DNA from 2 places in the Nocardioides sp. Soil_C_8 genome. Region 1 is predicted to be linked to the other one. Evidence: riboswitches for the same ligand, from Rfam matches in the RefSeq annotation. Region 1 holds a riboswitch; the other holds the start of a gene.

Region 1 (3,393 bases):
CTCGACGTACGCCCTCGTCGACGAGATCGTGCGCTCGGTGCTGACCACCGAGGACTCCCTGCACGACGGCTCCGGGCTCGACGACGCGATGCTCGACACCTTCACGCGCATCTTCTTCGGCGCGATGTCGGCCGCAGGGGGCGCGGTCGCCGTCAGCGACGACCCGGCTGCCGCGGCCCTGCGGGTCGAGGCGGCCATCGGCGTCATCCTGGCCGGCCTCCAGCGTCTCCTCGACGAGGACGCCGGAGCGGCGGTGTCGGGGGCTACTTCGCGAACGTGACGTTGCCGTTGACGGCCGGGACCAGCTCGACCCACACGTGGCCGGCGGGGACGGTCAGGTCGCCACCCTTGGTGGAGAGCTCGATCGCGCCGGTCAGACCGTCCTTGGTCCACGTGCCCTTCACGACGCGGCCGCCGTGGAAGAGCAGCGCGGCGCCCTTGCCCTCGAACTTGGTCTCGGGGACGGGGTAGCCGGCCGGGTCGCGGTAGCCCGCGTCACCGACGCGCACCCGCAGGACGAGGACCGAGTCGGCCGGGAACTGGTCGCCCTGGGCGGCGTAGGAGTCGGTGTTGACGTAGCCGCCCTTCTGGAACTGCCAGCTGGTGGAGTGGGCACCGAAGTCGGCGGTGAGCGTGCTGGCCTTCGCGCCCTTGGGCAGGTCGGCCTCGTCGCCCCACGGGAGGTACGGCGGCGGCTCCTCGTCGGCCTTGAGGCCCTTGGCGATGTTGCCGAGGTGGGCGAAGAGGTTGTACGGCGCGGAGCGCGACGTCTCGCGGTAGACGTTGGCGTCGCCCTCGGTGATCCACGGGATCCCGGCGCCGTTGATGCGCTTGATCGTGATCGGGGCCGCGCCGCTGGTCACCACCGTCGCGCCCTCCGGCACGATGCCGATGTCGCTGGCGCGCATCGAGCGGACCGGGCCGATGGCGGCGGGCACCTTGGAGTAGTAGAAGGCCGCGAGGCGCGTGTAGCCGCCCTCGACGAGCTCCTCGACGACGAGGTCGGCCGAGCCGAGACCCACCTGGGGGGCGCTGGAGGAGGTGTTGTCGACCTTCGTGACGACGACCGGGTGCTTGGGTGCGTCGCCCTTGCGCTCGAGGCCGGTCAGGGGCCAGTACGACGGCTCCGGCGGCTCGGTGGTCTCGGAGGCGGTCGGCTCGGAGGACGCGGAGGCGCTCGGCGCCGGGTCGTCGTCGCCGCCGCTGCAGCCGGCGAGGAGCAGCGTGGCTGCCGCCAGGGCGGCGGCGATCGCTCGGGGCGACGAGAGGTGGCGACGGTGACGCACGGGGTAACTCCGATCGAGCGGGGGTGTCGAGCCGGTGGCTCGGGTGGTCCTCTGGAAAGTCTGGGGGCGCGCCTCCCCCGATCGGGGAGGCGCGCCACAGGGTAGATCAGCAGGAAGTACCTACCAATCCGAGCCTGTCACCCGGGTGCGGACGCCGCTCAGGCGCGGCGGACGGTCCCGGCGAACCACGCCGACGTCCACGGGACGGCGACGCGTACGCGCTGTCCCGAGCCCGGCGAGTGGACCATCACGGCGTGCCCGTGCGACCAGCGCAGGAAGATCGCCGCGTGGTAGACCCCGCCGCCGCCGTAGAAGAACATCATGTCGCCGGCGCGCAGGTCCTTCTTGGCGATGCGGCGGGCAGCGCCCGCCTGGGCACTCGACGTGCGCGGCACGGACAGGCCGGCACGGCTGTAGGCGTAGCGGACCAGGCCGGAGCAGTCGAAGCGGTCCGGGCCGGCGGCGCCGTACGCGTAGGCGTCGCCGCGCTGGTTCATGGCGATGTTGCGTGCGGTGAGCACGCGGTTGGCCACCCGACGCTTGGCGGTGGTGCGCGCCTTCTTCTGCGTCGTCTTCGCGGTGGTCGTGGTGGAGGTGTTGTCGGACGTGCTGCCGCCGGTGGCGGCGGTTGCGGGGAGGGCGCTCATCGTCGAAGCGGTGAGGCCGATCCCGGCGAGTGCGAGCGCGAGGGCTCGCCCCTTGCGAGGGGTCGCAGGCATGGATGTTCCTTTCCCACGCCTGTGAGGTGAGCTGTCGGGCTAGGGCTGGAAAGTGCCCTGCCACCGTGCTCCCGTCGTGCTGCTGGAAGGCTGGCGACTTCGCCCCGAGCCGGTCGGACGACCGGCGGTGGAACCTGTGGGTCCCCCACTCCTGCCCCGGTGTGTCTCGGGGGTCGTCCCGGCCGGGCAGGACTCGGCGTAGTCCGGGACGGTTGGGTCTCTCGACCGCCATCCAAGGTGACAGACGACCCCGGGGGACGCAAACCGGCCACGGTCCCCCAGCGGGAGTCCGTGGCCGGGATCACGCCGGGACCGGGGCTCAGCCCAGCTTGCGGCCCCCGTCGACGTACAGCGTCTGACCGGTGATGAACGACGCCTCGTCGCTGCACAGGAAGGCAGCCGCAGCGGCGATGTCCTCGGGCTGTCCGACGCGCCGCACGGGCGTCGCCTCGGCGTTGAGGCGCTGCAGCTCCTCGGGCTCCATCTTGAGCCGGCGCGCGGTCGCGTCGGTCATCTCGGTGACGATGAACCCCGGCGCGATGGCGTTCGCGGTGACGCCGAACGGGCCGAGCTCGATGCCGAGCGTGCGGGTGAGGCCTTGGATGCCCATCTTGGCCGCGGAGTAGTTGGCCTGGCCGCGGTTGCCGAGCGCGGACACGCTGGAGAGGTTGAGGATCTTGCCGTACTTCTGCTCCACGAAGCGGGACTGCGCGGCCTTGGTCATGTTGAAGACGCCCTTGAGGTGGACGTTCATCACCAGGTCCCAGTCCTCCTCGGTCATCTTGAAGAGCAGGTTGTCGCGGGTGATGCCGGCGTTGTTGACCAGCACGTGGATCCCGCCCAGCTCGTCGACCACGCGCTGCACGGCGGCCTCGGCGGCGGTCGCGTCGACGACGTCGCACCCGATGCCGACGGCGCGGGCACCCTCGGCGAGCTCGAGACGGCCGGCGGCCTCCTGGGCGGCGGCCTCGTCGAGGTCGAGGATCGCGATGGAGGCGCCCTCGCTCGCGAGGCGCTGGGCGATGCCGAAGCCGATGCCTCGCGCTGCTCCGGTGATGACGGCGACGCGGCGGTCGTAGCGACCCATCTCGATGACTCCTCAGGCTCGGTGACGTCTTCGTCCGTGAGGGTAGTGCGTGGGTCCCCCGGGACCTCACCCGACTTGTGGAGATCCGGTGCAGCACCCTCGCGCCGACGCGGCGGTTGCCCTAGCGTGCCAAGCATGGGACGGGGGTACTTCCGCGGCGCGATGGGCGTCGCCGTTGCCATGGCGCTCGCCACGTGGGTCGTCGCGGCCGCCTACGACCTGCCGGTGCGCGACCCCGACGGGGTCTCCGTGCCGACCTGGGTGCGGCTGCCGCTGATCGTGCTGGCCGCCGTGCTCCTCG
Region 2 (3,393 bases), on a different contig from region 1:
CTACACCGCGGGCGCGTTGCTCGCGCTGGGCGCCGGGGCGCTCGCGACCCTGGGCGTCGTACGAGCGCAGACCCTGTCCCTGCTTCCCTTCGCGCTGTTGCTCGCCCTCATCACGAGCCAGGTCCGTCAGCCGGACCGTCGCGTGTGGTGGGCGATCCCGCTCATCGCCGTGTGGGCCAACCTGCACGGGGCGGCACTGCTCGGCGTGTGCGTGCTCGGCGCCTACCTGCTCGTCGAACGCCTCCGCCGGGACTTGTGGTTGAGCGTGTCCGTCGGCGTGTCCAGCCTGCTCGCGCTGTGCGCGACGCCGGAGCTGTGGCGTACGCCTGCCTACTACGCCGAGGTGTTCGACAACGTGTCGGCCCAGCGGGGCGAGGGGTTGTGGGCCCGGCCGAGCCCGGACATGCCCTTCGACGTGGTCATGGTGGTGTCCGGCGTCGTCCTCCTGGCGTTGTTCCTGCGGTCTCGTCGACGGCCCTGGGAGTACGTCGCGGTGCTGGGTCTGTGCGTGGCCACGGCGAGTGCGGCGCGCCACGGGACCTGGCTGCTCATGCTCCTCGTGGTCCTCGCGGGGAGCGCCCGTGACGCGGGGGGACGCACCGCTGGCCTCCGCGCGAGCCGCCGCTCGGCAGGGCTTGCGGCACTCGCCGTCGTCGGCATCCCACTGGTGGTGGCGCTCCCTGTGGTCGTCGCTCGTGGCGACGCCGTGCTCGGCGCACGAGCCGAGGTCGTCGACGAGGTTGCCCGGGTGGCGGGAGACGGTGTGGTCCTGGCTCCAGCCCCGCTGTCGGAGTCCCTGGCGGTCGAGGACGTGATGCTCTGGGCGGGGAACCCGCTCGACGCCTTCAGTCATCCGGTGCAGGCCGCCTACCTCGACTTCCTCGACGGCGACGACGGCGCGGCGATCGCCATCGCCGGCTCGGACGTGGTGGTGGCACAGGAGGGCTCGGCGCAGGCCGACCTCATGTCCGGCGACCCGGCCTTCGAACCACGCGGCTGCGGGCCGACCTGGACCTGCTACGTCAGACGCTGAGACCGGCCGCCGCCCTCGTCCGGCATCGCGCCGGCCGCGATGTCGGTGGTCCCTGTCACCGTTCGGGACATGACGACACGGATCGACTGCGACACCTGTGTGGTGCGCGGGCTGCACTGCCACGACTGCGTGGTGACGGTGCTCCTCGGCCCACCGCCCGAGCTCACCATCGACGACGACGAGATGGCCGCGCTCGACGTCCTGGCCTCAGGTGGCCTCGTGCCGCCCCTACGGCTCGTCGAGCCGGTGAGCGGCCCGGTCATCGAGTCGGCCTGACCTCGGTGCCGCACGACACGATCTCCCACGAGTTGACCCGAAGATTGGCGACGGCTCCACGAGCGGTCTAGGGTGTGGGCTGACGTCCGTGGCAGTGGGTCACCCGGCCCGCGCGGGCGTCGCGCCGAGTCGTGGACCACACCCCCCGCATCACCCGTGGTCGACGAGCCGGGGAACCACACTTCCCCCTGGGGTGAATCGCCTGTGAGGCGTGCTGCGCGAGCGGCACGAGGAGCAGGAGTAGGCCACGTCGTGCCGAACCCGTCAGCTCACCTGGTAGGCGTACGACACCCCGAGGAGTTCCCCCGCTCGTGGCTCACACCCGCAAGCGAGTTGGCGCGACCGTTCTTGGTCTCTCCGCGATCGCTGCCATCGCATTCGTGCCCGCGACCCCCGCGCAGGCCGACCCCGACATCAAGGACGTCAAGGTTCGCGTCGACCGCCTCTACCACGAGGCCGAGGCGGCGCAGGAGCGCCTCCACGACGCCAAGCTCGACCTCGCCGACCTCCGCAGCGACCTCGACGGCCTCAAGGCCGACCAGGAGCGCCAGGACGAGCGGCTCGGAGCCGTCCGCGACCAGGTGTCCGACGCGGTCGTCCGACAGCTCGAGGGAGAGGGCATCGCGACCGTCGGTCAGATCGTCGTCTCCGACGACCCCGGGGCGTTCCTCGACTCGCTCTCGACGATGTCTTCCTTCAACGACCTGCAGGCCTCCCTGCTCTCCGACTACGACACCGAGCTCCAGGCTCTCGACATCCGACGTGAGGCCACTGCGGACCGCACCAAGGAGATCGCGAAGCTCACCGAGCAGCTGAGTGCGGAGAAGGACACGGTCGACGAGAAGCTCGCCGAGGCCAAGGACCTGCTGGCCGACCTCGAGGCCGAGGAGCGCGAGCGCGTGCTCGCCTCCCGCGGCACGACGACCCGCGCGCCGGCTGCCGCCTCGGTCCCGGCCTCGGGCCGCGCCGCCGCGGCCGTCCAGTACGCGATGGCGCAGGTCGGTGACGCCTACGTCTACGGCGCGATGGGCGAGAACGCGTTCGACTGCAGCGGCCTCACCATGCGCGCGTGGGCACAGGCCGGCGTCTCCCTGCCGCACTCCTCCAGCGCCCAGTTCAGCTCCGGTCCGCGCATCGCCGCCAGCGACCTGCAGCCGGGCGACCTGGTGTTCTACTACAGCCCGATCAGCCACGTCGGCATGTACATCGGCAACGGCATGATCGTCCACGCCGCCAACCCCGGCACCGGTGTCGCCGTCTCGGGCCTCTACTCGATGCCCTACGTCGGCGCGGTCCGTCCTGGCTGACGCACGATCCTCGAAGGCCGGTCGCCCACTCCTGTGGGCGGCCGGCCTTTCGCTGTTCCTGGTGGTCGCCGCCCTGGTCGTCGTCCTCACCCGGGACGGACGGCACGAGGTCGCGCCCGCCGAGCCCACCGAGGCCGTGCGTGCAAGTCCGGCACAAGCGGCAGCCGCGCTCTCAGCATTCGTCGAGGCCGTCGACGTGCGTGACGCGCACGCGCTCGCACGGCTCGCACCCCCGGACCTGCCCGCGGCCGGCGCGCTCATGTCGGACATCTCGACGAACGTCCGCACGCTCGACCTGACGGAGGTCAGCGCCCGCTACGTCGACCAGGCGGGCGCCGTCGCGCAGGACGGCTCGTGGAGCGGGGTCGTGGCGCTCACGTGGCAGCTGGCCGGCTTCGACGAGGAGCCGGCACGCAGCGACGTCCTGGTGAGGTTCGCTCCGAGCGGCGACGGCCTCGGCATCGCGGCGTTCGAGGAGGCCGACTCGGCGGGCGCGCGCCTTCCTCTCTGGCTCCGCGCCCGGTTGTCGGTGGCGCGGTCGGACGACGTCCTCGTGATGGTCGACGGGTCGAAGGACGAGGCTGCCGGAGTCTCCGGCCGCGCGACGCGCGGGATCGGCGTCGTACGACGGGTGCTCCCGGAGTGGGGCGGACCCGTGGTGGTGGAGGTGCCGGCCACCGCCGCCGACCTCGACGCGACGCTCGGCGCCCCGCGGGGGACGTACGCCGGCATCGCGGCGGTCACCGCTCCAGCGGGCGATCCGTCGGACATCGCCGG

Evidence for each region. Region 1 has a riboswitch for cyclic di-AMP ahead of AC3A3L_RS11085 (C40 family peptidase). Riboswitches for the same ligand answer to the same signal wherever they lie in the genome.
Region 2: linked by a shared signal. The riboswitch ahead of AC3A3L_RS18715 (C40 family peptidase) and the one ahead of AC3A3L_RS11085 (C40 family peptidase) in region 1 are both predicted to bind cyclic di-AMP.

The regions. Positions count from the first base shown of each region.
Region 1 is NZ_JBDGKQ010000002.1:258,261-261,653, forward strand. It holds gene AC3A3L_RS11075 (TetR/AcrR family transcriptional regulator) at 1-280, shown strand, start outside; gene AC3A3L_RS11080 (DUF3048 domain-containing protein) at 264-1,286, opposite strand; gene AC3A3L_RS11085 (C40 family peptidase) at 1,445-2,005, opposite strand; cyclic di-AMP (ydaO/yuaA leader) riboswitch at 2,007-2,214, opposite strand; gene AC3A3L_RS11090 (SDR family NAD(P)-dependent oxidoreductase) at 2,325-3,092, opposite strand; gene AC3A3L_RS11095 (phosphatase PAP2 family protein) at 3,228-3,393, shown strand, end outside.
Region 2 is NZ_JBDGKQ010000004.1:352,336-355,728, reverse strand. It holds gene AC3A3L_RS18725 (hypothetical protein) at 1-1,033, shown strand, start outside; gene AC3A3L_RS18720 (hypothetical protein) at 1,103-1,309, shown strand; cyclic di-AMP (ydaO/yuaA leader) riboswitch at 1,455-1,590, shown strand; gene AC3A3L_RS18715 (C40 family peptidase) at 1,690-2,616, shown strand; gene AC3A3L_RS18710 (hypothetical protein) at 2,678-3,393, shown strand, end outside.